One region of the Paraburkholderia terricola genome, then DNA from elsewhere that is predicted to be linked to it. Evidence: predicted binding sites of a transcription regulator. Region 1 holds the regulator's gene; each other region holds the start of a gene.
What was found. The regulator FNR, encoded in region 1, switches genes on or off when oxygen is low (the NO sensors DNR and NnrR bind a similar motif). The targets are predictions, from matches to a motif close to TTGATNNNNATCAA.

Region 1 (9,952 bases):
CAGATAGTGCTGCTCGCCATGCACGACGGTCGGCGAGCATTCGGCGATCGCGGTGCCGATCGCGTTGGTGCCCTGGCGGTCCTCGGCCCAATTCGCGCCGGGGCGCAGCGCCACTTTCTCCGCGCGGCGCAAAAACTCGTCGTCGCCGATCGAATGAAGAATCAGCCCTTCTGCGTCGGTCAGCACGATCATGCTTTGCGTGTTGACGATCTGCTCATGCAGCGTTTCCATCACCGGCGTGGCATGCGCGCACAGAATGCGGCTCTGTTCCAGCCGCAACGCGAGTTCGGCGGCCGGCAGGACGTCGTAGTCGGGCCGCATCAGGGAACTGAGGCCGAACGTCTGCGAACGCTCGTGGGACTTCTGAATGGATGGCGTGAGCCAGCCCGCTTCATGCGGGGCGATTGGGGTCATGGCGTGATGAACGGCATCGCGCATTTGTCTCCTCCTGCTGGTCAGGTCTGGTCGATCGCCAGAACCGTATGGGCACATCGCTTAAAGCAAATCGCGCGCCAGTTCGCGATTTTTTGGGCCGCGTAATGCTGGTTCATGCGCGGCCCATGCGTTGCATGTTGTTCCTGAACGCAACCCAGGGATTGACCTGAATCAACGCAGCGCGCATTGAATGCGCCCGAGGCGGGGCGCTCAATGCTAACGCTGCGTCGATGAGGTGCCCGTCGAGATGCCGGCCCGTCGCTACGCGGAGATCAATGCCGTGATCTGCTCGGCGCTGAGCGCGTTGCGATAGACGCGGAACTCGTCGATCGAGCCGTTGAAATACGGATCGGCGAATTGCGAACGGCCGATCCAGTTCTGGCTCGTGCTTTCCAGGCGGAACGGCGCGAACGACATCGCCGTGTTGGTGCCGATCGCGGCGCCGTTCAGGTACAGCGTGCCGACGCCGCCCGACAGCGTCACCGCGACGTGCGCCCATTGTCCGGTGGGCAGGGCCACATTGCCGTTGATATCCTGCTCGCCGGCCCCACCGTTCAAGGTGATCGCAAAGCGCGCGAGCCCGTTGTTGGCGCGTGGCGTCAGCATCATGTAGCGGCCCGTGCCGGCGCCGAAATCGAACACGCGCTCCCAGGTTCGCGCCGCGTTCCAGTAGACCCAGGCCGCGATCGTGAAGTCGGCTACGTCGGCGACCAGATCGACGGGCAAGCTGACATAGCCGGTGCTGCCGTCGAGCGAAACGGCATTGCCTTTCTTGCCGGGCACCCGGCTCGCCCCGCCGACGAGCGTGCCGGCATGGCCGTTGCCGCTCGAATCGGCCGCGCTCGTGCCGCTCGTTTCGTCGAAGGCGAGCCACGTTTGCAGTTGCACCGCGGTGACCGCCACCGCCTCGTTCGACGCGGCCGTTTCGCCGGACGGCGTCGTGGCCGTGACGACGTAGTACCAGGTGCCGGCCGCCACGGCGCTGTCCGTGTAACTGAGCAGATCCGTGACGCCGCTCGCGATCGACGTGTACGGACCGCCCGCCGTGCTGCCGCGCTTCACGTTGTAGCTCGTCGCATAGGCGGTTCCCCACCACGACAGGATGACTTGCCCCGCGCTGACGGTCGCGGTGAGTCCGCTCGGCGCTGCGCCGCTCGCGATCGGATCGCGCGTGCAGGTGAGGGTGCCGTAGCCGAGCTGGTCGTAACCGCCGCTGTTCGGGCCGTAGTTGCCGCCGCCGCCTTCCGGTTGAACCAGCGCCGCGAATTTCTGCGTGTACGGCGCGGCCAGGCCCTTGCGGTTGACGTAGTGGTTATAAACGAGCGCCCAGCAGGGCCGGATCGTGCCTTGAGAGGCTGTCGAGAACACCGTCTGATTGACGTTGTCGACATTGTTGTAGCGCACATAGGGCACGGTGTAATACGTCGTGCCCGATTCGATCAGGTTGCCTTTGGCGACGTATTCCGCGCCCATCAGGAAGCGGTTGTTGTCGTAGCCGTAGAGGTCCACGCCCTGGTTCCAGGCCATCTCGCAGATCGCGCCGCCGAGCGCGATGCCGAGCGTGTTGTGCCCCTGGTCGCGTCCCGATTCCTGCCATTGCCCGAGATAGCCGGGGTGCACGTAGTACACCGCGTTGAAGATCGCGCCGTTGCCCGCGCCGCTCTTGAAGTAGGACACGGCTTCGTCGAACAGGGCCTGGTCGTCGCATAGCACGCCGATCGCCATGATCGACGCCATGTTGCACAGATCCCAGTTGGCCCAATAGTGGGTCGCCTGGGTGTTGTTGTGCCGGTTGAGGAAGTCGTGATTGATCGGATAGAAGATGTTGCGCATCATCGCCTGGAAGCGCGCGAGGTCGGCGGCGGCCCAGCCTGAATACGTGCGCATGATTTCGCCGGCGTTGGCGAATTCATAGCCGTAGATGCCGGCCGCGAGATCGACGTCCGTGGAGCCGCCGAGGCCGGTCAACGTCGAGGACCACGCGTTCATGATCTGCACCGACTTGTCCGCATACGCCGTGTTGCCCGTCACTTTCCAGCGCAGCGCGCACGCGTAGGCCGCCGCGATGTCGTTGAACAGCAGCGAGTAGTTCTGCGGGTGAACGCCGTCGTCGCCGCGGTAGACCACCGCTTGCGGACGCGGCGTCCATGACAGGCTCGCGTGACTGTTCGCGATCAGGATGTTCCAGCTGTCGACCCACGGAGACGCCTGCGCCGCGACCTTCTGGCTCATCCGGTCGAAGTCGGCCTGGGTATGCAGCAGGCCGGGATGCACGAACGCGCCGGATGACGCGCTGTTCGCCACGGCTTGCAGCGACCGCGGCGACGATTGCGCCGATGATTGGGTCGACGACTGCGCCGAGGTCGCCGCGGACGCGCCGCCTTCCGCGCCGCCGCCGCAGGCGGACAGCGCCAACGCGCCGAGGCTGTAGAGGAAGGTGCGGCGCGACATGCCTTCGGCGATGTCCGCCTCGTTGGCGAGGCTCTCCGATGGTTCAAACCACGGATCAGGCGAAGCTGAATTCATGTGTGCCTCTGGTGCAACGGCCTTGCTCGATTTCGCCCGCTTCATGCGCTTCTCCGCTCCTGATTAGGACGGCTCCGGGGTGGGTTCATGAACCCTTGCGGTGGCCGCCGATGGTTGGCAAACGTTTGCTCTTGCGGCCGCGATCCGTGTTGCCGGCATGCGCCGGCGAACGACATCATCGTGGCTTATTCGTGCTGCGGTTTAGTGACTCGCGATTTGCGACATACGCGTTAATTCGTATAAAACTGATTTGCCGGCATTCGCTTTCCATTCGCTTACATGAATGCGCGGCTCGTGCTGCTGCGATGAATGGAATTCGGATATCGCTCCAATCCTGTCGAGCGATAAGAGGCGCGTATCCCAAGCGCGTATCCAAGGTAGACGGCCACGACGAGGGGTTCTGAAGAGCAAAGCCGGGCGCTATTTTATTGGATCGGGCCGGTCGCCGGTTTTCAATTGCATTAATACAAAGGCGCAATGAAAAAAACAGGGATTCCCTATATGGGAATCAGGATTGCCTTACACGGAAAACCGGCAAATTGCTCCGCGATGCGACGATCGCATCGAGCTTCGTGAGGTCATCGGGGAGACGCCATGGCCTGCCGGTTTCGCGTTCTTTCCGGCGCATGCCGACTATGTTGATATCGGTCAAGCGAAATCAGCCCGCGAGAGCGATGATGTCTTTATCACTCCGTCCAGGCTCCGTGGAGGGCATCATGGTCCGCTCAGAAAGCAGAATCGTTTTTTCGGCCATTGCCGTATTCGTGGCGTTGGCGGGCATTGCTGCGTCGATCCGCGGTTTGCTGTTCGATGCGCCGCAGTTCTTCCACTACGGTGTCGCGGCCGTGATTGGCGGTGTCGCGTGCTTTGTGCTCTTGCTCAATCCGACGCGCAACGGCGATACGTAAACGTAGGGTAAGCGCGGTGGTCGGCACCGCGCCGCGAGCGGGTGGCCGGCGCCAGCCGGCGTTTTACGCTGCTTCGTTACGCTTCCTCGCCGGCAGCGAACAAGCCGTGTTCCGGCTGCGCCTGCTCGTTGTCGACACACTGCACATGCCAGTGGCCGGTCATCAGGAGGCGGCCGCGTTCCGCGCAGCACTGCGCGCGTCCGGTCTCGCCTTCGAACGGCCCGCTGCGGTCTTTCAGATCGAGGCCTTCGAGCACGCAGAGGGGCGACGCATCGCGCGGGCCGCACATAAGGGTATTGCCGCCATCCACCTGCAGCGTGCCCCATTCGGGCAGGTCGAGCCCGTGGTGGCCTTCGCGCGACCATTGCCGCGTGTCCTTGTCCAGCCAGAGGATTGCAAATGCCATCGGGTGGGTGCAGTCGAAGGCGTCGAGGTGGACAGTGAGGCGCATGAAAATTCTCCGAAACGGGCGGTCCGGTTCAGGCGGAGCAGACCGCGGAAGTCATGATTCAAAAGCGGGTCATTGACTCAACACCCACTGCACCAGCGTGTGCGCATCCTCCGGGGACAGCGGGCCGCCGCGATCGGCCGGCAGCGGCATCGGCGTATCGCCCCAATGCGCCTTGCCGCCGAGCCGCAGCTTGTGTTCGAGCATGAACTGCGCGTTCGGCACGTCGCGGTAGCGCTCGGCGATCTGCTGAAACGACGGCGCGAGGAACGGCGCATCGCGCGTGTGACAAAACATGCAGTGATGCTGATCGACCAGCGCGGCGGGCTCCGGCGCGGCGGCGGCCAGCACGAACCCGGCACGTGCCACCAGATAGTTTCTGGACAGGACGTTCACGGCACGCGCTCCTTGGCGACGGGGATGAACCCAGTGTAAGGGCCGCGCTCCGGGTGCGATTGACCTCGGTCAACGAGGACGCAGGGCCTGAGTTTGACGAATCGCGCCAGGCTCCTATGCTGATGACAGGCGGTGCGGGGCGACCCACGGACCGGGCCGCCTCGACGCGTGGTGCGCGATGCGCGGGTGGGCGGAGACGCCGCTTAAGCCTCGCATCCTGCGCAAGGAACCAGGTGGTGATGATGAAGATTCATTTTCCCGAGGAACGTCCGGAATATTGCGCGCGCGATCTCGTCGTCGCGTTTCCGGCCGAGGTGGATGGCGTGCGCGTGCAGTGCGCGATCACCGCGGAAGCGCTCGAGGATCATTTTGGCGCCGCGTCGCTGCGTGAGGACGATCTGATCGCCGCATTCGACTCGAACCGGCATCCGATCGAACACGCGGCAAGGCAACTGCTGAACGAAATCGGCGCCAAGCCGGTGCTCATGCACAGCGGGTATTTCCGCTTTTGCGACTGACTTCGCGTGAGGCGGCCGGACGCGCGGCCTGTTTCAATGCGTTGGGATGCGTTTCGATGCGCCGGCAGCCGCCCCGGTTCGAGGAGACTTTGATGCGTGCGATGGTATTCGACGGCAGCGCGTCGTCGCTGCATGAGCGGGATATGCCTGATCCGACGCCGGGCCCTGGGCAGATCCTGATCGATGTTCATACCTGCGGCGTGTGCCGCACCGATCTCCATCTGATCGACCATGAGCTGGAGCACCCAAAACAGCCCGTGATTCCGGGCCATGAAATCGTCGGCACGGTGGCCGAACTCGGCGCGGGCGTGGCGGGCTTCGCCGTCGGCGACCGGGTTGGGGTGCCGTGGGTGGGCCGCACCTGCGGGCATTGCCGCTACTGCCTGTCGGCGCGCGAAAATCTCTGCGGCGAGGCCGGCTTCACCGGTTATACGATCGACGGCGGTTACGCCGAGCGCACCGTCGCCGATAGCCGCTACTGCTTTCATCTGCCGGAGCACTACACGGATATCGAGGCGGCGCCGCTGCTGTGCGCCGGCCTGATCGGCTATCGCACCTTGAGCATGGCGGGCGACGCGCGGCGGATCGGCATCTACGGTTTCGGCGCGGCGGCGCATATCGTCGCGCAGGTCGCGCGTCATCAGCAGCGCACGGTGTACGCGTTGACGCGTCCGGGCGACGATGCGGCCCGGCAACTCGCGCTGCGTCTCGGCGCGGCCTGGGCGGGCGGCAGCGATGAGACGCCGCCCGACGAACTGGATGCCGCGTTGCTGTTCGCGCCGGTCGGCGCGCTTGTTCCGCAAGCCCTGCAAGCGGTGGCGAAAGGCGGTGTGGTGGTGTGCGGCGGAATTCACATGAGCGACATTCCGTCGTTCCCGTACGCGTTCCTATGGGGCGAGCGGCGCGTGGTGTCGGTCGCCAATCTGACGCGCGACGACGGGCTCGCCTTCATGCGCATCGCGGACGAGACGCGCCTCGCGATCGAAACGACGACTTATCCGCTGACGGATGCCAACCGCGCGCTGAGCGACCTGCGTGACGGCAGACTGACGGGCGCGGCCGTGCTCAGCATTCGCTAGCGTGAGCGGTTCGGGCGTGGTCCGCGTCGCCCCGCGTTTTGCGGTGCGTTCGGGCGAAAACCGCACTGCGGATCAAACCCGGAATCACACCCGCACGAGGCCCGCGTGATCCACGATCCGGATATCCTTGCCGCGTATGTCGACCAGTCCGTCGCGCTGGAACCTGGAGAGCATCCGGCTCACCGTTTCGAGCTTGATGCCCAGGTAGCTGCCGATTTCCTCGCGTGTCATGCGCAGATGAAATTCCGCCGGCGAATACCCGCGCAGTCGCAGGCGGTCCGACATATTCAGCAGGAACGTCGCCACCCGCTGATCGGCGGACATGGTGCCGAGCAGCAGCATCTGTGACGATTCGCGCACGATCTCGCCGCCCATCATCCGGTGCAGGTGCTGCTGGACGGCCTTGACCTCGCGGCACATGGCTTCGAGCAGATGGAACGGGATGATGCAGACCTTGCTGTCCTCGAGCGCCACGGCGTCGCAACTGTGGTGGCCGGAGCACACCCCGTCCAGCCCCAGCGAGTCGCCGGCGAGATGAAAACCGGTCACCTGCTCGCGGCCGTCGCGATGCATGACGACCGTCTTGAACGAGCCGGCGCGCACCGCATAGATGCTCTGGAACGAATCGTTCGCGCGGTAGAGGGTCTCGCCCTGTTTGATGGTCCGCGACGGGCAGATGAGCGATTCCATCCGTTGCAATTCCTCGGATGTCAGCCCTTGCGGCATGCAGATCGAGCGCATCGAGCAGGCCGTGCAACGTACCGCGTCGTTGCGCGGCGCCCGCGCGGTTGCCGGCTCGGCTGCGGGAGCGGGCGAGGCTTGCCGGGTCTTAAGCGAAGGCGACGTGACGGAATAGACGGCAACGTCAGACATGATGTGCTCCAGGTTGAGGAAGGGTGCGCGCGCGATGTTCGCCGGCGATCCGCTGGATCGCGTTGCGCGCTAGATTGAATTCGCTGGTCTTGTCGAAAAAGTAGTGAGCGCCGCTCGCGAGGCATGCGCTCCGGAACCAGGCGCCTGAACGGTTCGTCAGCACCATGACGATCACATGCGGCATGCGTTGGGCAAGCAACGCGAGCAACTCCATGCCGGTGCCGCCGTTCAGATGCAGTTCCGTCACGACCAGATCGACCGCGCCGGCGGCGATGCCCGCGAATGCCGCGCCGGGCTCCTCGGCTTGGCCGACGATCTCGACGCCGTCGAGCGCGCCGAACAGCGCGGCGATACGGTGCCGCACCAATGCGGCATCGTCGACGAGAAAGACGCGCAGCGCGGGGTGGTCAGTGCTTGAGTTCATGGCTCGAAGTATCGGTCGCGCCATATCTAAATGAAATCGGCGTCGAATGAACTTCGAGTAGGCGAGAGGGAGGCGCTGTAGGGCGTTTCCTACAGCGGGTGTGGAGCGGAGCGGGGATCGGCGAGTGGGCTAAGTGGGCAGAGTGCGCGGTGGGCGCGGTGGGTCGCGATGGGCGGCAGGAGCGAAAACGCGCGGCGGCGGGGTCCGTGCGCGTCGTGACCCGCAAGCCGATGCGAGTCACGCGGGCGTTTAGATGTCGTCCTCGTCGCTGACCAGCTTGTGACGCATCGCATAGCGCACCAGTGCCGCGTCGTGCGGCATCTGCATTTTCTCGAGGATCCGCGTCTTATAGGTGCTCACGGTCTTGGCGCTCACGCACAGTTCGGCCGCGATCTCGGTGATCGTCTGACCGGTGGCGATGCGCTTCAACACGTCGAATTCCCGATCGGACAGACGCTGATGCGGCAGCAGATCGGTGGGTTCGTTCAGGCTCTGCGCGAACCGCTCGGCCATCGCGAGGCTCACGTAGACACCGCCCGCGGCGACCTTGGTCACGGCGGCCACCAGCTCGGCGCTCGCGCTTTCTTTCGTCAGATAACCGGACGCGCCCGCCTTGAACGCGCGCACCGCGTATTGCTGCTCGGCGTGCATGGTCAGCACGAGAATGCGCAGCGTCGGCTTTTCTTCCTTGATCTGCTTGATCAACTCGACGCCGTTGCGGCCGGGCATGGACAGATCGAGCACCAGCACGTCGGCGGCCCGCTCGCGGATCAGCGCGACGGTGCTCGGGCTGTCGTTCGCTTCGCCGACCACTTCGAAGCCGCTTGCGCCCTCCAGGATATGGCGCAGACCGTCGCGCACCAGCGCATGGTCGTCGGCGATCAGGACGCGGGTCATGTTTGCATCTCCTGCATTTGCACGGTTTCCGCCGGAATGGTGACGCTCAGCACGAAGCCTTCGCCTTGCGCCGTATGAATGTCGACTGCGCCGCCGAGCATGTGCGCGCGTTCGCGCACGCCGAGCAAGCCGAACGACTTGCCGGCCGGCTCGGCTGCCTGCTGCGCGCCCTGGCCGTTGTCGGCGATGCGCAGCACGAAGGTCTGTTCCGCCGCGCGCAGGCTCAGCGTGACCAGCGTGGCGTCGGCATGGCGCGCGACATTGGTGAGCGCTTCCTGCACGATGCGGAACAGCGCGGTGGCGCCCGCCGGCGTGAAGCGCGCGTCGCCGGTTTCGATGTCGCGCTCCACGTCGATGCCGTAGCGGTTGGTGAAGTCGTTCGCGAGCCATTCGATCGCGGGAATCAGTCCGAGGTCGTCGAGCATGACCGGCCGCAGATCGGCGGCGATGCGCCGCACCGAGGCCACCGTCATGTCGATCAGCCGGCGCATGCCTTGCAGTTGTTCACGCACCGGCGCGCTCGCCGACGCATCCAGCGCCTGTTCGACCGACGAGATGTCCATTTTCAGCGCGGTGAGTTGCTGGCCGAGATCGTCGTGCAGTTCGCGCGCGATGCGCGTTTTCTCGTCTTCACGGATGTTCTGCAAATTGGCCGACAGTTCGCGCAGCTCCTCGCGCGCCTGCTGCTGCGCGCGCTCCGCCCTGACGCGTTCCGTGACGTCACGCAGCATCACCGTGTAAAGGCGCGTGTTGCCGTCGCGGATCTGCGAGATCGACGCCTCCAGCGGGAATTCCTCGCCGTTGGCGCGCAAGCCCGATAACAGCCGCTGCCTGCCCATCTGCCGGTCCGACACGCCTGTCTCGCCGAACTGCTCGACATGCCGCGCATGAGCCGCGCGAAACCGTTGCGGGATGAAGCGGTCGAGCGAGGAGCCGATCGCGTCCATGGCGGAACAGCCGAACACCTGTTCCGCCATCGGATTGAAGATGACGATGCGCTGCTGTTCGTCGATGGTGATGACCGCTTCCATCGAGGAGCGGATGATCGCCATCATGCGAGCCTCGTTCACGCCGGCGTGGCTGCTTCCGGGGCTTGCCTCGCTGTGTGCGGACGACCCGTCGCGACGCGCGCGCACGAGCAGGAACGCGCTCGTGGCCAGAAGCAGGGCGGCGGCGACGCAAATGAACAACACCGGGTCGAACCAGCGCCGCGCCGCCAGCATCGCGGCCAGCGTCACGACGAACGCGGCCGTGGCCGCGACTGCGGGCCGGGCCGCCAGCGAGCCCAGACGCTCGCGTGAAACGGCACTGGGCGGCAGGGGCGTCTTACCGCTAACGGGCATGTGCGCCTCTTTGGAATGACAACGGACAAGAATGGGGCGCGCCGCCCGACGAGGTCGGTGCAGCGGTGCGCGCGGCAAACACGCTGGTTCCGGGTGATTCCGTGA
Region 2 (9,952 bases), 220 kb from region 1:
TGACGGAAGCCGGCTACGTCGGCGAAGACGTCGAGAACATCATCCAGAAGCTGCTGCAAAACTGCAATTACGAAGTGGACAAGGCTCAGCGTGGCATTGTCTACATCGACGAAATCGACAAGATCAGCCGCAAGTCGGACAACCCGTCCATCACCCGCGACGTTTCGGGCGAAGGCGTGCAGCAGGCTTTGCTCAAACTGGTCGAGGGCACGATGGCGTCGGTGCCGCCGCAGGGCGGACGTAAGCATCCGAATCAGGACTTCATCCAGGTCGACACCACCAACATTCTGTTTATTTGCGGTGGCGCATTTGACGGACTCGAGAAGGTCATCGTCGATCGTACCGAGAAGACCGGCATCGGCTTCGGCGCAAGCGTGAAGAGCAAGCAGGACCGTGACGCGGGCGAAGTGCTGCGCGAAGTGGAGCCGGAAGATCTGATCAAGTTCGGTCTGATTCCGGAGCTGATTGGCCGCCTGCCGGTGGTCGCCACGCTCGGCAAGCTCGATGAAACGGCGCTGATGAAAATTCTGGTCGAACCCAAGAACGCACTGGTGAAGCAGTATCACAAGCTGTTCAATATGGAGCGCGTCGAGCTGGAAATTCGTCCGGCCGCGTTGCAGGCTGTCGCGCGCAAAGCGATCCGTCGCAAAACGGGCGCGCGGGGTCTTCGCTCCATCCTGGAACAGGCGTTGCTTGACGTCATGTACGATCTACCGCAGATGAAAGGTGTTAGCAAGGTTATCATCGACGACAATGTTATTGACGGTGACGGCAAACCGCTGCTGATCTACGAAGACGCGCCAAAAGTGGCGGGTTCGAACTGATCGGCTTCGGGTTCTGCAAAAAGCCGTTCATGGCGACGTGAACGGCTTTTTCGTTTATCGTGTGGTCAGGATGCTAGTTTTCACTATGGAGTCACTGAACCTTCGGAGTCACTGAACTTTTCCCACACGCGGAGGCTTGCAATATTTTCTGCCGGCCTCACCTATCGAACGAACTGATTCCACTCATGGGGAAATGAAATGTCAGGAACCCAACTCCTTCCGCCGGAACGCATTACGCTCCCGCTGCTCCCGCTGCGTGACGTAGTCGTCTTCCCGCACATGGTGATTCCGCTCTTCGTAGGCCGCCCGAAGTCGATCAAGGCTCTCGAAGCAGCGATGGAAGGCGGCAAGCACATCATGCTCGTCGCCCAAAAAACGGCTGCGAAAGATGAGCCGACCGAAAAGGACATGTACGAAGTAGGGTGTGTTGCCAACATCCTCCAAATGCTCAAGCTGCCCGACGGCACCGTCAAGGTGCTGGTCGAGGGCTTGCAGCGCGCGAAGACGCTTTCCATCGAAGAACAGGAAACGCAGTTTTCGTGCGAAGTCATGCCGCTCGAACCCGACCACGCCGACAGCGCTGAAACCGAAGCGCTGCGCCGCGCGATCGTGTCGCAGTTCGACCAGTATGTGAAGCTGAACAAGAAAATCCCGCCCGAGATCCTGACGTCGCTGTCGGGTATCGACGAGGCGGGGCGTCTGGCCGACACCATCGCGGCGCATTTGCCGCTCAAGCTCGACCAGAAGCAGCACATCCTCGAAATGTTCCCGGTGATCGAGCGCCTCGAGCATCTGCTCGCGCAACTCGAAGCCGAGATCGACATCCTGCAGGTGGAAAAGCGCATCCGTGGGCGTGTGAAGCGCCAGATGGAAAAAAGCCAGCGCGAGTACTACCTGAATGAACAGGTCAAGGCGATCCAGAAGGAACTCGGCGAAGGCGAGGAAGGTGCGGATCTCGAGGAACTCGAGAAGCGCATCACGGCTGCTCGCATGCCGAAGGAAGCCAAGAAGAAGGCCGACGCCGAACTGAAGAAGCTCAAGCTGATGTCGCCGATGTCGGCTGAGGCGACCGTCGTGCGCAACTACATCGATACGCTGATCGGCTTGCCGTGGCGCAAGAAGAGCAAGGTCAACAATGACCTCTCGAATGCGGAGCGCGTGCTCGACGAAGACCACTTCGGTCTCGAGAAAGTGAAGGAACGCATTCTCGAGTATCTCGCGGTCCAGCAACGTGTCGACAAGGTGAAAGCGCCGATCCTGTGCCTCGTTGGGCCTCCGGGTGTCGGTAAGACGTCGCTGGGTCAGTCGATCGCTCGCGCCACGAATCGCAAGTTCGTGCGTATGGCGCTCGGCGGCGTGCGCGACGAAGCCGAGATTCGCGGTCACCGTCGCACGTACATCGGTTCGATGCCCGGCAAGATTTTGCAAAGCCTGACCAAGGTCGGCGTGCGCAATCCGCTCTTCCTGCTCGACGAAGTCGACAAGATGGGCCAGGATTTCCGCGGCGATCCGTCGTCGGCCTTGCTGGAAGTGCTCGATCCGGAACAGAACCACACGTTCGCCGATCACTACGTCGAAGTCGACTTCGATCTGTCGGACGTGATGTTCGTGGCGACATCGAACTCGCTGAACATTCCGCCGCCGTTGCTTGACCGGATGGAAGTGATCCGTCTGTCGGGTTACACGGAAGACGAGAAGGTCAGCATCGCGCAACGTTATCTTTTGCCCAAGCAGAAGAAGAACAACGGCCTCAAGGAAGGCGAGGTCGATGTAACGGAAACCGCGATCCGCGACATCATTCGTTACTACACGCGTGAAGCGGGCGTGCGTTCGCTCGAGCGTGAAATTTCGAAGATCTGCCGCAAGGTCGTGAAGATGCTTCTGCTGAAGAAGGCGGAAGGCGCGGTGAAGGTCGACGGCAGCAACCTCGACACTTTCCTCGGCGTGCGCAAGTACGACTTCGGTCTGGCCGCCAAGGAAAACCAGGTTGGCCAAGTCACGGGTCTCGCGTGGACGGAAGTGGGCGGCGATCTGCTGACCATCGAAGCCGCGGTGATGCCGGGCAAGGGCAATGTGATCCGCACGGGTTCGCTCGGCGACGTGATGAAGGAATCCGTCGAAGCCGCGCGCTCGGTGGTGCGCTCGCGCTCGCGTCGTCTGGGTGTCAAGGACGAGGCGTTCGAGAAGCGGGACATTCACATCCACGTGCCGGAAGGCGCGACGCCGAAGGACGGTCCGTCCGCCGGTATCGCGATGACAACCGCGCTGGTGTCGGTGTTGACCGGTATTCCGGTGCGCGCCAACGTCGCGATGACGGGCGAAATCACGTTGCGCGGCGAAGTCCTGCCAATCGGCGGCTTGAAGGAAAAACTGCTGGCGGCGCATCGCGGCGGCATCAAGCTGGTGCTGATTCCGGAAGAAAACGTCAAGGACTTGACTGAGATTCCGGACAACGTGAAGAACGCGATCGAGATCGTGCCGGTCCGCTGGATCGACAAGGTGCTCGAGTTGGCGCTCGAACGTGTGCCGGAGGCATTGCCGGAAGAAGAGGCGAAGCCCGCTACGCCGGTTGCGGCGGAGCCCGGCAAAGACGCCGGCGCGACGGAAGTCGTGAAGCACTAAGGCAAAAGCCAGCAGCGAAAGGCTGGTTGGTGGAGCAGAAACCCGCGGACTTGTCCGCGGGTTTTTTATTGCCCAAACAGGCTGCGGCTCGGCTCATGAACGCACGCTTTCCCATCTTTTGGGCAAACGATATGTTGCGCCTGCCGACGGTTGCGTATGCATCGGTCGAACGCAAAATCCGCTTATTCGGTGAGCTTCGAGAACCGCCCGGATCAGGCTCAACCCCGCTTGACACAAGGCTTTCGGCCAATTCTAATGAGTCCGCCCGGCGTTGCCCGCCGGCCCGCGTGATGTCAGGCGCTGTAGAGCGCCGTCACGATTGCCATGAACATTCTCGGGGGTTGGAATGAATAAAACGGAATTGATCGATCACATTGCACAGCAGGCCGATATTTCGAAGGCTGCGGCAGGCCGTGCGCTCGATGCGGTGATCGGTGGGGTCAAAGGTACGTTGAAGAAGGGCGGTTCAGTGACGTTGGTCGGTTTCGGCACCTTCGCGGTCGGTAAGCGTACGGCGCGCACAGGGCGCAATCCGCGCACCGGTGACGCCATCAAGATAAAGGCAGCCAAGGTTCCCAAATTTAGGCCTGGCAAAGCCCTGAAGGATGCGCTAAACTAGCGGGCTCGCTGCTTGAGGTTTTGTAAAATCAGGCAGCCTACGGAAGTAATGAATAGCGAAGCGGGTGCTTAGCTCAGTTGGTAGAGCGGCGCCCTTACAAGGCGTAGGTCGGGAGTTCGAGCCTCTCAGCACCCACCATACCGTTTCGCGATTCGCGCCGACCAAGTCGCGATCTATCCGCTGCAGTACTCTAAAACCCGCGTGGCTATTGGCTCCGCGGGTTTTTTGTCGTCGCTGGATCTCGCGATGGTCCGTTGAATGCCGGCGCGGACCACGCCGATAGCGGAGTCGATTCCCGTCACGATGAATGATCCCGATGATGATCGTTGCATCGACCATATCGAATACTTACGGCCGCGGGCTCGACGATATGCGATCAGATCCGGCATCAGCGGGTGTGACCGGGCGTCTCCAGTCCGCAGCATCGCGCGACGTATGCTACTGCAATACGCGTGGCAAACGCCATGCATCACGCCAATCTGGAAATGACGTGGCCGCACAATGAACAAAGACTCGTGTTCCTCGCTCGATTCGCTTCTGGCTGACGTGCGTGCCTGCCGGGCATGTGCGCCGCACCTGCCGCTCGGTCCTCGCCCGATCGTGCGAGCCGGGGCCGACGCGCGCATTCTGATCGTCGGACAGGCGCCGGGCGCGCGCGTGCACGCATCGGGCATTCCGTGGGATGACGCGAGCGGCGACCGCCTTCGAAACTGGCTCGGAATCGACGCCGCCACATTTCACGACGAGTCGCGCTTCGCGATCATTCCGATGGGATTCTGTTATCCGGGACGGGGCAACGGCGGTGACAAGCCGCCGCGTCGCGAGTGTGCGCAACTCTGGCTGGACAGTCTGCTGGGAAAACTGCCGGACATTCAATTGACCTTGCTCATCGGCCAGTATGCGCAACGGCATTTTCTCGGCGCCCGCCGCAAGGCTTCGCTGACTGAAACGGTCAGGGCATGGCGCGAATACGCGCCGGCCTTCGTTCCGCTACCGCACCCGTCGCCACGCAACCAGCCGTGGTTTCAACGGCATGCGTGGTTCGAAAGCGAAGTGCTTCCGATGTTGCACGAGAGGATCGCGCAACTCATACGAACATGATCTGAGACGAGCCGGGTAATCTGTATGGACACACCTATTCGAACGGAGCAAGGAATGCCGCATTCGAACCGCGAAGGGTTGAGGATTTTCATCAAGAGGGCGTATGAGGAGGCGACGCAGGATGATGGCTATCGCGTCCTCGTGGATCGGCTCTGGCCTCGCGGCCGCAGCAAGGAGAGATTGGCGCTCGACCAATGGGCGCGCGACATCGCGCCAAGCGCCGCCTTGTGCGAATGGTTCGGACACAAGCCGGAGCGATGGGAAGTCTTCCAGCAACGCTATCGGCACGAACTCGATGCTGAAGAACTTCGAGAACGCATGCGGTCGCTCCTGGCTGATGCGAAGGGACAACCCATTACGCTCGTGTACGGCGCGAAGGACGAGGAGCATAACCAGGCCATCGTGCTGCGAGACGTCCTCGCGCATTTCGCGGCGGAATCAAACCGCTAAACCTTTCGGATCCACCACGTACGCGCGGGCGGCACGCTTGCACGCAAGCTGTAGAAAAATTCTATATCTTCGTCCGCCTCGCGCTTCCACACGACAGCGGCGACGACGAGTAGAGCAGCAGCGTTGCCGGAACCGCCCTTCGCTGACATAAATCAAGGCTGTCCAGATTCCAGACCGGACAATCAGGCAACGATTGCCGCACATGCCGTATGTGCGGATATGTTCCCGTCAACAGGAATCGATATGCCACAACCTCCAGAGAGGGGAATGCTCCCGTGAACGCGCCGCTGCCCCATGCCGGCTCCGCCCTCGACATCGAGATCTCCGAAACGCTGATTCGCCGGTTTGACAATCTGGGTCCGCGTTACACGTCCTACCCGACGGCTGACCGGTTCACGAGCGATTTCGACGAACGGTCCTACCGAACGTACCTGGGCGAACGAGCCGAGGCCGCCAGCAATCCGCCGCTGTCGATCTACGTGCACCTGCCGTTTTGCGAGTCGCTGTGTTACTTCTGCGCCTGCAACAAGATCATCACCCGCGACCACGGCAGGGCGGCGGAATATCTGCGCTATCTCGGCCGGGAGATGGATCTGGTCGTGCCGCATCTGGGCCGCGACCGCCGCACGCAGCAATTGCATCTAGGTGGAGGTACACCGACGTTTTTCAGTCTCGCGGAACTCGCGCAGCTAATGGATATGCTGCGAGGCCATTTCGATTTCGCACCGGAGGCCGAACTCGGTGTGGAAATCGACCCCCGCACCGTGGATGGCGCCACGCTGTCCGCATTGGCCGCTCTGGGATTCAACCGCACGAGCTTCGGCGTGCAGGATTTCGATCCTGCGGTCCAGCAGGCGGTGAATCGCATCCAGCCGCTCGGCATGGTGGAGAAGGCGCTGGCCGCAAGCCGCGATGCGGGCTTCCAGTCGGTGAATGTCGATCTCATCTATGGCCTGCCGCGACAGTCGCTTGCGAGTTTCAATAGCACGCTCGACCACATCATTCGTTTGTCGCCGGACCGTATCGCGCTGTACAACTATGCGCACCTGCCACAACGGTTCAAGGCGCAACGGCTGATAGTCGATAGCGAGTTGCCCTCGGCGGAAGAGCGTTTGGGCATATTCGCCCTGTCCACGCGACGGCTCCTCGAGGCCGGATATGTTTACATCGGCCTCGATCATTTTGCAAAGCCGGAAGACGAACTGAGTCGCGCGCTACAAAACAAAAGCTTGCATCGCAATTTCCAGGGCTATACCACCAGGGCGGAATGCGATCTGATTGGTTTTGGCGTATCCGCTATCGGGAAGGTCGGCAGTTCCTACAGCCAGTCGACGCGCTCCCTGCAAACGTACTATCAGCATCTGGAAGAAGGGCGATTGCCCGTTGAAAAAGGACGAGCGCTGAGCGCCGACGATCTTCTGCGCCGGGAAGTCATCATGACGCTGATGTGCAGCATGCCGCTAGACTTCGACCGGATCAATCGGGTTCACGGAATCGATTTTGCCCAGTATTTTTCGCATGAACTGGCGAGGCTGCAACCCTACGAGGAAGCCGGACTGTTGAAAACGGATGCGCATGGAATCTCGGTTACGGCAAAAGGACGTCTGTTCGTGCGCGCCATTGGAATGGTGTTTGACCGGTATCTCGGCCAGCCGACCGCGTCATCCTATTCGAAGCTGATCTAGAGAACCAGCATCGAGCGACATTGTCAGGATCGATCTCCGTAGGGAGCCAAACCATCAAGATCAATGGAGTCCATACCGCGCCACCGCTTGCAGGATCGCTTGCCCATGTTCGGTCAAGTGAACGCGCCGCGTGTTCGGCGCGATCTGTTCGAACGTGGCGAGCCGGCGTTCGAGTAGTACTTCGAGGTCGGCGTGACTCAGGTCATGGTGATCGGTTGCGCTCCCGACCAGAATGAGCGCGGCAACTTCATGCGGACTGAGCATGGGCTTCTCCTCGAAGACAAGGAATCTCATTGAAGCCGAACGTGGCAGTGTTCGACCGCGCGCATCGGCACGCCGTCGACGAGCGCCACTGGAACCCGGCCGAAACCGGAATCATCGGCTTCAATAAACGTATATTCATAGTAGTTGTTTCGATCCGATGATCGACGTGCATTTTGTCGCATGCCAATGGCCGGAGGACGCATGTCAACCGGGCTTTCCATCCACACGTGGTGAAGTCAGATAAGGCACGTATTTGAGCAGGTAAACGACCAGCGCCGCGGCCCAGCACACGCCTGCTGCGTCGACCCACGCGGCGGTTGCACTATTGGCTAACCACGGCCCAAAGACACGCAGAAGGGCGGCCGCGATCATCAGCCAGTAGCTCGCGATCTCCGCGCGGCCCGCGACGAGCATGCGCCCTGTATGACCGAGCGCCGTGCGCGTGATCATCGCGATGATCGCGCATCCCATGGCCCCGACCGTTAGCGCATGAGTCGCAAGAGAGTGCGGCACGATGCCCATTGCCGCCAGGGCGAGCATCACGAGGCCGACGGGAATCCATGCATAGGCTGCGTGAAGAATCCAGAGAATCGGCCGTGAAAGGACCCGCCACGAATGCCAGCCCGCGATTCTCGCCGCGTGGACCGCGGCTGCGATTCCGGCGCTGGCGACAATCAACGCGGAGGGCGCGGCGAGGGCATCCGCGAGCAACGCCACGATGACGGTGGGCGTGGCGAGCATTTCAACGAACTTCCAGCGTTTCGCCGAGAATCCAGGCATCGCGTTCATCGTGAACATCGGAATCACGCGTCCGGCGATGACCGTCACGAACATGATCGCGAGTCCGGTTGCCGCATACGCGGCGCGCAACGCGAGGTCCGCGCGGCCGTGCCCCAGCCACCAGTGGAAAAGTCCATTCAGCAAGCCGAGCGCGGCCAGCGCCACGGGCAGAAACAGATTGCGGCGATTGCGGGCGACGAGCAGCACGCGCAGCAGCACGACGGCGGTAACAGGCAAGAAAGCGGTGTCGATTAGCGCGGCGAGCGGCTGCGGGCCGAACCACATCAGCACGCGGCCGCCGGCCCACAGCAGCCAAAGCCATCCGAGCGACGGCCCCCGCAGCGTATCGAGCGAGGTCCACGCGCGTACCGCCGTGAGCAGAAAGCCGACGACGATCGCGGCGACGAAGCCGAAGATCATTTCGTGGACATGCCACATCATCCCGTTCATCACGGTCGAGCGGCCCGCGACGGGATAGCCGTGCAGCGCGAGCAGCCACAGCACGACGGCGATGACGCCAAAGCCGGCGCCGCCCAGATAGAACGGCCGAAAGCCGAGCCGCAGAACCGGCAGAACGTCGGCATCGCGCGACGCATTCAATGAAGCGGGTTCACCGATCTTCATCATGCTTCTCCAAAGATAGACCTTGCGCACATCTTAAAGCGCGTTCCGTTCGGATTTCGTGTTCCCACGCTGAGATTGTTGACATGACTCAGGTGGACACGTCGAAGCGTCGTAGACGCTGATTTCCGCATGGCCCGGAGGCCGTCAGGAAGTGATGAGATCGCCGCGAATTCCCGAGGAACGCGCGCGTGTCTGCATGTCCCACACGCGCCGCGATCAGGCTGCCCGGGCGACCGCATAGGCTGCCGCTTGCACGCGCGAACTGAGCTTTAACTTTCGCAGGATGTGCTGCACATGGATCTTCACCGTCGCTTCGGCAATGTTCAGCGCTCGCGCGATTTCCTTATTGGTCTTGCCCCGCGTGATATAGCCAAGAATTTCGTCCTCGCGCGCGGACAGGCTATGAATCGGATCCTGCTCGGCCGATGCTTCATCCACCTTTGCTGCGCTTTGCAGCGACTGAAACGCGGTCACCAGCTTGCCGGTCATCTCGGGGCTGATCGCCGATCCGCCCGCCATCGTTCTGACGATCGCGGCGGCCATGCCGTCGCTGTCCACCGTCTTGAGCAGATAGCCGCGCGCGCCGCCGCGCAGCGCGGCAGCCAGATCGCGTTCGTCCTCGCTGACAGTCAGCATCAGCACCTGAGCCCGCGGCGCCGCTTCCCTCAATCCCGCGATTGCGTCCACGCCATTCACGCCCGGCAGATGATTGTCGAGAAGAATGACATCCGGTTGCGTCTCGGCGGCGCGTCGATAGGCTTCACCGGCATCGCCGGCCTGGGCCACCACGACGAATCGCGAATCGATCGTCAGCAGCGCAATCACGCCACGCCGGAAAAGCGAGTGGTCGTCGACCACGAGAACGCGAATCTGTTTATGTTCGGTCATGCTGCCAGTCTCCTGCGTTCGGGTAGCGTCAGCACGATGCAGGTGCCCGAGCCCGGCACCGACGCAATGTCGACGTCGGCGCCGATGCGCTCGGC
Region 3 (9,952 bases), 350 kb from region 1:
ATCAGTTGATGCACAGCCTTGCCCGGCTCCGTGAGCCCCGTCAGACGCTTGCCGCGCCGAATGAAAATGTCGACGCCGAGTTCGTCCTCGAGATCCTTGATCTGTTTCGATACGCCCGACTGCGACGTGTACAACACGTTCGCCACCTCGGTCAGATTCATGTTCTGGCGCACGGCCTCGCGCACGAAGCGCAATTGCTGGAAGTTCATCTGTATGTCTCCGGTTCAGCCAGAGTGAGTTATTTGAGTTCGATCGAAACGCCGGGGGTCGTTGCCCGCTTCACTGCGGGCTTCACGACGTCATTCATTGCGCCGGAAACACGCGCAATGCGCGCGGCACGGCGGTCACGCCATCGCCGACCGCCAGTTGCAGATCGCGCCACGCTTCGCGATCGAGTTCGGCTTCGAGCAGGTTGCCTTCGCGGCCCGCGAGTTCGACCCGCACCGAGCCGCCCAGCGTCACCACGCGCCGCACGTCGACGACGATGCCTTCGCGATGACCGGCCGCCTGCGGGTACAACTGCAGATCGTGCGGACGCACATAAGCGAAGGCCGGCCCGCTGAATCCCGCGGTGATCGCGACCGGCAGCGCCGCGCCGTCGACCACGAAGCCGCTCGAATCGACGTTGCCGTGCAGGCGGTTCGCCGCGCCGAGAAACTCGTAGACGAACGAGGTTTGCGGATGGTCGTACACGTCCTGCGGACTGCCCACCTGCTCCACGTGCCCGCGATTGAGCACGACGATGCGGTCGGCCACTTCGAGCGCCTCTTCCTGATCGTGCGTGACGAAGATCGTCGAGATATGCAGATCGTCATGCAGACGCCGCAGCCAGCTACGCAATTCCTTGCGCACCTTCGCGTCGAGCGCGCCGAACGGTTCGTCCAGCAGCAGCACCTTCGGCTCGACGGCCAACGCGCGCGCCAGCGCGATCCGCTGCCGCTGGCCGCCCGACAGCTCCGACGGATACCGTTGCGCGAGCCAGTCGAGTTGCACGAGCTTCAGCAGTTCGTGCACCTTCTCGCGAATCACCGCTTCCGAGGGACGCTCCTTGCGCGGTTTCACACGCAGACCGAACGCGACGTTCTCGAACACCGTCATGTGACGGAACAGCGCGTAATGCTGGAATACGAAGCCGATTTCGCGTTCGCGCGCGCCGACCGTCGCGACGTCCTGGCCTTGCAGCACGACCTGGCCGCCGTCCGCGTATTCGAGCCCGGCGATCACCCGCAACAAGGTCGTCTTGCCGCAACCCGAGGGCCCGAGCAGCGCAACCAGTTCGCCCGGCGGGAAATCGAGCGAGACGTTATCGAGCGCGACGAAATCGCCGAAGCGCTTCTGCAGGTTACGAACGGTGATACCCATTACAGCTCTCCTTGCTTGAGCGGGTGTGGCTGCGATGCATTGACGGATTGCGAGGTGGTCTGTGAAGCGGTCCGCGAGCCAGGCTCAGAACCAGGCTGCGAACCAGGCTGTGAACCAGGCTGTGAACCAGGCTGTGAAGCCGGCGCCGGCGTGACGGGCCCGGCATACGCGGGCACGTCGCGCGCCGCCGACAGTTCCGCCGACATATGCCGCTCGGCGAGCAGCTTGAGCGCCAGCGTGACGAGCGCGAGCAACGCGAGCACCGACGCCACCGCGAACGCCGCCGAGAAGTTGTACTCGTTGTAGAGAATTTCGACGTGCAGCGGCATCGTGTCGGTCTGGCCGCGAATATGGCCCGACACCACCGACACCGCGCCGAACTCGCCCATCGCCCGCGCGTTGCACAGGATCACGCCGTACAGCAGGCCCCACTTGACGTTCGGCAGCGTGACGCGGCGGAAAATCTGCCAGCCCGAGGCGCCGAGCACGTGAGCGGCTTCTTCCTCGTCGTTGCCTTGCGCCTGCATCAGCGGAATCAGTTCGCGCGCGACGAACGGGAACGTGACGAAGATCGTCGCCAGCACGATGCCCGGCACCGCGAAGATGATCTGCACGTCATGGGCTTGCAGCCACGGGCCGAACCAGCCTTGCGCGCCGAACAGCAGCACGTAGATCAAGCCCGAGATCACCGGCGAAACCGAGAACGGCAGATCGATCAGCGTGGTCAACAGCGCCTTGCCGCGGAATTCGAACTTGGCGATGCACCAGGAAGCCGCGAGACCGAACACGAGGTTCAGCGGCACGGCAATCGCCGCGGTGATCACGGTGAGCTTGATCGCCGACAGCGCATCGGGATCGGCGAGCGATTCCAGATAGAAGCCGAGCCCCTTGTTCAACGCCTGATAGAACACGGCGACGAGCGGCACGACGAGAAACAGCGCGAGAAACAGCAACGCGACCCCGGTCAGGATCCAGCGCACCACCGGCGGTTCGGTCACCGGATCGGGCCGGCGCGCGACGTTGAGCGGCGCGCGCGGCGCGACGGCGACGGCGGCCCGATCCGTCCCATCCGCGCGATTCACACGATGCGCGCCGTCGGCGGAATGGCGGCTCATCGCACACCTCCGCCGATCGCCGCGACGCTTGCCGGGGCCGGCGCCGGGCCCGCGCCGCCGCGCCCGGTGCGGCGCTGCAAGTACCACTGCAAGGTATTGATGAACAGCAGCATCAGGAAGGACACGACCAGCATCACCACGGCCAATGCCGTGGCGCCCGCGTAGTCGTATTGCTCGAGCTTGGTGATGATCAGCAGCGAGGTGATTTCAGACTTCATCGGCACATTGCCGGCGATGAAAATCACCGAGCCGTATTCGCCGAGCGCGCGCGCGAACGCCAGCGCGAAGCCCGTCAGCAGGGCCGGAAACACCGACGGCAACACCACGCGGCGAAACGTCAGCCAGCGCGACGCACCGAGGCACGCGGCCGCCTCCTCCTGTTCGCGCTCGAACTCCTCGAGCACTGGCTGCACGGTCCGCACGACGAACGGCAAGCCGATGAACGTCAGCGCAACCAGCACACCCGCCGGCGTGAATGCGATCTTGATGCCGAGCGGTTCGAGAAACTGCCCGATCCAGCCGTTGCCCGCGTACACGGCCGCGAGCGAAATGCCGGCCACGGAGGTCGGCAAAGCGAACGGCAGATCGACCACCGCATCGACGATGCGCTTGAACGGAAACGTGTAGCGCACCAGCACCCACGCCACCAGAAAGCCGAACACCGCGTTGATCAGCGCGCCGCCCAACGCCGAGAAGAACGTCAGGCGATACGACGCGAGCACGCGCGGCGAACTCACCGCGCGCACGAACTGCGCCCAGTCGAGCGTCGCGGTCTTGAGGAAGGTTGCGGCAAGCGGAATCAGCACCACGAGGCTCAGATAAGCCACCGTGATGCCGAGTGTCAGGCCAAAACCGGGCAAGGCGCTCGGTTTTCGGAAGGTCAACGTCGTCATGCTCAATGCTCTTTCAGGGTTCACGCCTGCGTGTTCTGGCCGCCGGGCCCTGGCTGGCCAAAGCGCGCCACTGGGGCGCGCCCGGATTGGACGCGTTGCCGCGTCGCTCGGTCGATGCCGTTGCCGGCACCGGCGGTCTTACTGCGGCTGATAGATCGAATCGAATACGCCGCCGTCCGCGAAGTGCGTTTTCTGCGCGTTCGTCCAGCCGCCGAACGAGTCGTCCACCGTGTACAGCTTCAGCTTCGGAAACTTCGAGGTCAACTCCGCCGGCACCTTGTTCGAACGCGGCCGGTAGAAGTTCTTCGCGGCGATCTCCTGGCCCTGCTCGCTGTACAGGAAGTTCAGATACGCCTCGGCCAGCTTGCGCGTGCCGCGCTTGTCGACGACTTTGTCGACCACGGCAACCGGCGGCTCGGCCAGGATGCTCACGGACGGCACGACGATTTCGAACTTGTCCGTGCCGAACTCCTTCAGCGACAGGAACGCTTCGTTTTCCCACGCGATCAGCACGTCGCCGATGCCGCGTTGCACGAAGCTGGTGGTCGCGCCGCGCGCGCCCGAATCGAGCACGCCGGCATTCTTATAGAGCTTGCCGACGAACTCCTTCGCCTTCTGGTCGTTGCCGCCCGGCTGATGCGCGGCATACGACCACGCCGCGAGGTAGTTCCAGCGCGCGCCGCCCGAGGTTTTCGGGTTCGGCGTGACGATCGACACGCCCGGTTTGATCAGATCGTCCCAGTCCTTGATGTGCTTCGGGTTGCCCTTGCGCACCAGAAACACGATCGTCGACGTGTACGGCGATGCGTTGTCGGGCAGACGCTTTTGCCAGCCCTTGTCGAGCAGGCCCTTGTTAGCGAGGGCGTCGATGTCGTAGGCGAGCGCGAGAGTCACGACGTCCGCCTGCAGGCCGTCGAGCACGGAGCGCGCCTGCGCGCCCGAGCCGCCGTGCGACTGCTTGAAGGTGATCGTTTCGCCGGTTTTTGCCTTCCACTCCTTGCCGAACGCCTGGTTGACGTCCTGGTAGAGCTCGCGCGTCGGGTCGTAGGACACGTTCAGCAGCGTCGTGTCGGCGGCGTGCGCCTGCCCCGCGACGCCGAGCGCGGCTGCCGCGCCGAAGGCGAGCGCCGCGATCAGTTTCTTCGTCTTGCCTGCCAGCCCCGTGTGTCGATGGTTCATGCCAACTTTCTCCGCGTTGTGGTCCGTTGAAACGGCGTGTGATGTTGTTTTGCGTCGTCTGCGTGCGGCCACGCGTGCGTGGCGCCAACTGGAGGCCAGTCTATCGAAGGGCTTTCATCATTAAAAATAATGTTTCTTCATTCTTTAATACGCAAAAGTGGTAATGACAGCCAGATAAGGCGTTGCGGCACGAAAACGGGTGTTGGAGCGTCCGGTTCGGACGTTTCCACGACTCCACTTCGTCGCCTGCCCGCACGAACTTAAAGTAAAGCTTGAATTGCGCCGGATACTGTATAAAAATACAGCCACCTGTTCATACATACAGTGGCGCCATGACAAAACTCACCGCACGACAGCAGCAGGTTTTCGATCTGATCCGCCGGGCCATCGAACGCACCGGTTTTCCGCCCACCCGCGCGGAGATCGCCGCCGAACTGGGCTTCAGCTCGGCCAACTCGGCAGAAGAACATCTGCGCGCGCTCGCTCGCAAGGGTGTCATCGAACTGGCGGCCGGCGCATCGCGCGGCATACGCCTTCTCACCAGCCCCGAAGACTCGCCGCACCAGTTCACGCTGCCGCACGCGAGCATCATGCAACTGTCGTTGCCGCTGATCGGCCGGGTCGCCGCGGGTAGCCCGATACTCGCGCAGGAACATATCTCGCAGCATTACGCATGCGACCCGGCGCTCTTCTCGAGCAAGCCCGATTACCTGCTGAAAGTGCGCGGGCTGTCCATGCGCGACGCCGGCATCTTCGACGGCGACCTGCTCGCGGTGCAAAAGCGCAGCGAGGCGAAAGACGGCCAGATCATCATCGCCCGGCTCGGCGACGACGTCACGGTCAAGCGCCTGAAGCGCCGGCCAAACGGTATCGAGCTGATCGCCGAGAACCCCGATTACGACAACATCTTCGTTGAAACCGGCAGCGCGGATTTCGCGCTGGAGGGTATCGCCGTGGGGCTGATCCGCCCCGGAGAGTTTTAACCCGCCCGCTCGCCGGTTCGCCGGATCGCAGCCGCCCCAACGTTGAATCGCCTGGAGAGACTCATGGAACGCCTTGCCCGCCTGCTGCCCTTTCGCCAGTTCGGTCGTCTGCGCCGTCTGCGCAAGCTGGTGCCCTGCTCAGTGAGCGGAGCGCCCGCGGTCAGCACGCCATCGCTGTTCGACTCGCCCGACGGGGTATCGAGCTTGCCGTCGTCGTTGCCCGCCTTTGCCCGCGTGTCGTTGAATGCCGGGTTGAATATGGCGGAGCCGGAGCGGCGCGCACCGGTTCGGGTTTATCACGGGCCGTCGCGGCTCATCATGGTCGGCACCATGGAGGCCGTATGCCGCATGATCGATCGCTGCATCGCTGACGAGGCCAACGTGCACGGCGCCGTATTCGAGTCCTGATCGGCTTTCAGATACCGTTGTCGCGTGGGATCGTTTTTGCGTGGCCACGGTCCACGCTAGATCAAACGCGATGGAGAGTCCCACCCGATGGCAGTTTCGACACGCACGAAGCGCGGCGCCAACCGGCCCTTGATCGTCACTCTGGTTGTGATTGTGGTGATCGCCGCGCTGGGGTTCGTCTACGCGTCGCCGTATATCGCGCTGAATAATCTCAAGCGCGCGGCGGACGCGCGCGACGCGCAAACCGTCAATCAATACGTCGACTTTCCCGCGTTGCGCGAGAGCCTGAAGCAGGAGGTCACAGGCTTGCTGACACGCCGGCTCGACGCGCAGGGCAACGGCAATCCATTAGCCGCGATCGGCGCGATGATCGGCGTGGCATTGATCGGTCCGCTGGTGAACGCTTATGCGACGCCGGACGGCGTGGCGGCATTGCTGAACGGCATGCCGCCGCGCGGCAATCCTGGCGAGCGGCCGCCTGCTCCGCCCGCGGCCAACAATCCGCCCGCAACACCCGCGCCGGCGCCCGTGCCTGCATCGCCCACCGCGGGAGGCTCGGCCAACAGCGCGGCAAACAAGAACGCCGCGCCGCCGCAGCCGCCGGAAACCACGGCGGGCTATCGCGGCCTCAACCAGTTCGTCGTTACTTACCGGCATGGCGCCGGCGACGCACGTTATTCGGCGATCTTCCAGCGTGAAGGCCTGCTCACCTGGAAGCTGAGCGCTGTCAATTTGAATGAGTGATTGTCTGTTCGCATGAACGGAGCTGGAAGAGCAACCGTTTTCCTGTCAGGACCGCACTCGGCCACGCGCCGCACTTGCCACACTTCCCGCGCATCAAGCCGCCGCTTGCTGCTGCTCCTGCGCGGAGGAACACGCCACCAGGATGCTGCACGATACGCGGTCGAGCAACGGCGTATTGCCCGCGCCCATCCACCATCGCGACAAACCGGTGCGGCAACGGTGACCGACCACCACGAGGTCCACGTTCAACTCGTTGGCGAGATTCGCGATCTCGTCGATTGGATGGCCGAACGCAAAGTGCCCTTGCGCGGTCACGCCACGCTCGGTGAGCCAGTCCACCCCTTCCTGCAGAATGTCGCGGGCGGTCTTCTCGAAACTGCCGCAGGCCACATCGGTCAGCAGGCCCGCGCTTTGCGCAATGCTCGAACGCATGTCGACCACGGACAACAGATGCGTTTCCGCCTTCAGATCCAACGCCAGGTCGGCGCCGCAACGCAACGCCTTGCGGCCTTCGCGCGAGCCGTCGTAGCACAGCAGGATTTTCTTGTAGCTCGCCATGATTTTCTCCCTACCCGCGAAAAGCGCGGTCTTCATGAATCATGGTGCGCCGCAATTCAGCTTGCAAGGGATGGAAAACGCTAAGTGCGCACCGATCCGGAGCGTGCGGGGTTTTGATCGGGATCGAGGCTGTCTTGCGAGGTTTGCGGCAGTGCAAGAAACGCGCTCGGAACGGCTGCGGGCTCGCCGACGGCAACTCGCCGATGCCCTAGAATAGACGGCCTTCCCGGCCCTTAGCACCATCGGCGAGTTTTTCCCGGAACCTCCATCGATCCCATGCCTGAAGCCCCCATTGAATTCCAGCAGGTCAAGAAAAGCTACGGCGACAAAACAGTCGTCGACGGGCTCTCGTTTCACGTCGATGCCGGCGAATGCTTCGGCTTGCTCGGCCCCAACGGCGCGGGCAAGACCACCACGCTGCGCATGCTGCTCGGCATCGCCGCACCCGATGCCGGCGTGATCCGCCTGTGCGGCGAGCCGATTCCGCGCCGCGCGCGGATGGCGCGGGCGCGCGTCGGCGTGGTGCCGCAGTTCGACAATCTCGATCCCGACTTCACGGTGCGCGAGAACCTGCTGGTGTTCGGCCGTTACTTCGGGCTGAGCGCCGCGCAATGCCGCGCGATGGTGCCGTCGCTGCTCGAATTCGCGCGCCTCGAAAGCAAGGCAGATGCGCGCGTGAGCGAGCTATCGGGCGGCATGAAGCGGCGCCTGACGCTCGCGCGGGCGCTCGTCAACGACCCCGACGTGCTGATCATGGACGAGCCGACCACCGGCCTCGACCCCCAGGCGCGGCATCTGATCTGGGAGCGGTTGCGCTCGTTGCTCGCGCGCGGCAAGACGATCCTGCTGACCACGCATTTCATGGAAGAAGCCGAACGGCTCTGCAACCGGCTGTGCGTGATCGAGGAAGGACGCAAGATCGCCGAAGGCGCACCGAGCACGTTGATCGCCTCGGAGATCGGCTGCGACGTGATCGAGATCTTCGGTCCCGACCCGGTTGCGTTGCGCGACGAACTGGCGCCGCTTGTCGAGCGAACCGAGATCAGCGGTGAGACGCTCTTCTGCTATGTGAACGACGCGCAGCCGGTGCATGCGCGGCTCAAGCAACGCGCCGACTTGCGCTATCTGCATCGTCCGGCGAATCTGGAAGATGTGTTCCTGCGACTCACCGGCCGCGAGATGCAGGACTGAGGCCGGGCAAATCCGTTACAGCTACAACGACACCGCACGAGACACGCAATGGACGCACGCACTTACGAAACACACGGCAACGGCGACGCACCGTCGAGGCAGGAACCGTTCGCCGCGCTGCCGGCGAATGCCGTGAACTGGATTGCGGTGTGGCGCCGCAACTATCTGGTGTGGAGAAAGCTCGCGATCGCCTCGATGTTCGGCAATCTCGCCGATCCGATGATCTATCTGTTCGGGCTCGGCTTCGGGCTCGGCCTGATGGTCGGACACGTCGACGGCGTGTCGTATATCGCGTTTCTGGCGGCCGGCACGGTCGCGTCGAGCGTGATGATGTCCGCGAGTTTCGAGTCGATGTACTCGGGCTTCTCGCGCATGCACGTGCAGCGCACCTGGGAGGCGATCATGCACACGCCGCTCACGCTCGGCGACATCGTGCTCGGTGAAGTGATCTGGGCGGGCAGTAAGTCGGTGCTGTCCGGCACGGCGATCATGCTGGTGGCCGGCGCGCTCGGCTACGCGAACTTTCCGTCGATGCTGCTGGCGTTGCCGGTCATCGTGCTGACCGGGCTCGCGTTCGCCAGTATCGCGATGGTGGTGACGGCACTCGCGCCATCGTATGACTTCTTTATGTTTTATCAGACGCTGGTGTTGACGCCGATGCTGTTGCTCTCCGGCGTGTTCTTTCCCGCTTCGCAACTGCCCGCCGCCGCGCGTGCCGCGACCCAGGTGTTGCCCCTCGCGCACGCCGTCGATCTGATTCGCCCGGCAATGCTCGGGCGGCCCGTCGAGGACGCGGTTTTGCACGTCGCGGTGCTGGCGGTGTATGCGGTGGGTGGGTTCGTCGTCTCGGCGGTGCTGTTCCGGCGCCGGATGATGAAGTAGCGCGGGGTTATTTCCAACACGGCGGCGGACGGCGCGCTCCTGTCGCCCGCCGCGAATGGACTGTTCTCAGTCCTCGTCGTCCGTCCACGGAATATCCACGTCGGAGATGAACGCGACCGTTGCGAACGGCCCGCCATCCTGGCGGCCGATCTTGCCGTCGGCGCGCTGCCATTCAACGCGAAACACCGTGCCCGGATCGTCGGCGATCAGCCTGACCGTGCGAAGCTCATCGGGATCCGCCTCTTCGACAGGACCGTCGAGCGAGATCAGCAATTCCTGCGGCCATAGTCCGTCGGCGGGATCGTAAATCTTGTCGCCGTCGGGTATCAGCGTGAACGCCTCCACGCCGATCGTCGCGGAAGCGTCCACAATCATCTTGGCCAATGCACGCAGCAATGCGGTCGCGCGCGCCGAGTTCGCCTGACGAATTGCAAGGTCCCCGCGCGTCAGCGCCTGCTCGAGTTTTGGGTTTGTTTTTTGTTGCGCCATTCGATGTCCTGAGTCCTATCGCTCTGTTGTAGGCGGCACGCTGCATTGATCCGCCGCCGCTCGCCGTTTTTCGGGCTGAATCCTACCATTGGCGTGCATCCCGGCATGGCGATCCGCGCGGCCCGGTCCGACAGCCCGCCCCGTCCAC

Region 2: the regulator FNR is predicted to act here: its motif matches at 5,759-5,772, upstream of hemN (oxygen-independent coproporphyrinogen III oxidase).
Region 3: the regulator FNR is predicted to act here: its motif matches at 7,356-7,369, upstream of CUJ90_RS07455 (universal stress protein).

What each region holds. Positions count from the first base shown of each region.
Region 1 covers NZ_CP024941.1:1,995,157-2,005,108, reverse strand. Annotated here, with positions in the region: gene CUJ90_RS09025 (sigma-54-dependent Fis family transcriptional regulator) at 1-438, opposite strand, end outside; gene CUJ90_RS09020 (LamG-like jellyroll fold domain-containing protein) at 697-2,961, opposite strand; gene CUJ90_RS09015 (DUF2964 family protein) at 3,678-3,869, shown strand; gene CUJ90_RS09010 (DUF3564 domain-containing protein) at 3,946-4,320, opposite strand; gene CUJ90_RS09005 (c-type cytochrome) at 4,390-4,713, opposite strand; gene CUJ90_RS09000 (DUF1488 family protein) at 4,956-5,231, shown strand; gene CUJ90_RS08995 (zinc-dependent alcohol dehydrogenase family protein) at 5,324-6,310, shown strand; gene fnr (fumarate/nitrate reduction transcriptional regulator Fnr) at 6,395-7,183, opposite strand; gene CUJ90_RS08985 (response regulator) at 7,176-7,607, opposite strand; gene CUJ90_RS08980 (response regulator) at 7,857-8,504, opposite strand; gene CUJ90_RS08975 (PAS domain-containing sensor histidine kinase) at 8,501-9,847, opposite strand.
Region 2 covers NZ_CP024941.1:1,774,924-1,784,875, forward strand. Annotated here, with positions in the region: gene clpX (ATP-dependent Clp protease ATP-binding subunit ClpX) at 1-824, shown strand, start outside; gene lon (endopeptidase La) at 1,023-3,446, shown strand; gene CUJ90_RS08065 (HU family DNA-binding protein) at 3,793-4,065, shown strand; tRNA gene CUJ90_RS08070 (tRNA-Val) at 4,128-4,203, shown strand; gene CUJ90_RS08075 (uracil-DNA glycosylase family protein) at 4,567-5,166, shown strand; gene CUJ90_RS08080 (DUF488 domain-containing protein) at 5,221-5,616, shown strand; gene hemN (oxygen-independent coproporphyrinogen III oxidase) at 5,892-7,301, shown strand; gene CUJ90_RS08090 (hypothetical protein) at 7,362-7,565, opposite strand; gene CUJ90_RS08095 (NnrS family protein) at 7,770-8,969, opposite strand; gene CUJ90_RS08100 (response regulator) at 9,186-9,857, opposite strand; gene CUJ90_RS08105 (type IV pili methyl-accepting chemotaxis transducer N-terminal domain-containing protein) at 9,854-9,952, opposite strand, start outside.
Region 3 covers NZ_CP024941.1:1,641,012-1,650,963, reverse strand. Annotated here, with positions in the region: gene CUJ90_RS07495 (CysB family HTH-type transcriptional regulator) at 1-209, opposite strand, end outside; gene CUJ90_RS07490 (sulfate/molybdate ABC transporter ATP-binding protein) at 304-1,362, opposite strand; gene cysW (sulfate ABC transporter permease subunit CysW) at 1,362-2,477, opposite strand; gene cysT (sulfate ABC transporter permease subunit CysT) at 2,474-3,370, opposite strand; gene CUJ90_RS07475 (sulfate ABC transporter substrate-binding protein) at 3,509-4,549, opposite strand; gene lexA (transcriptional repressor LexA) at 4,882-5,532, shown strand; gene CUJ90_RS07465 (hypothetical protein) at 5,596-5,940, shown strand; gene CUJ90_RS07460 (DUF2939 domain-containing protein) at 6,028-6,684, shown strand; gene CUJ90_RS07455 (universal stress protein) at 6,778-7,242, opposite strand; gene nodI (nodulation factor ABC transporter ATP-binding protein NodI) at 7,519-8,433, shown strand; gene CUJ90_RS07445 (ABC transporter permease) at 8,482-9,315, shown strand; gene CUJ90_RS07440 (hypothetical protein) at 9,382-9,804, opposite strand.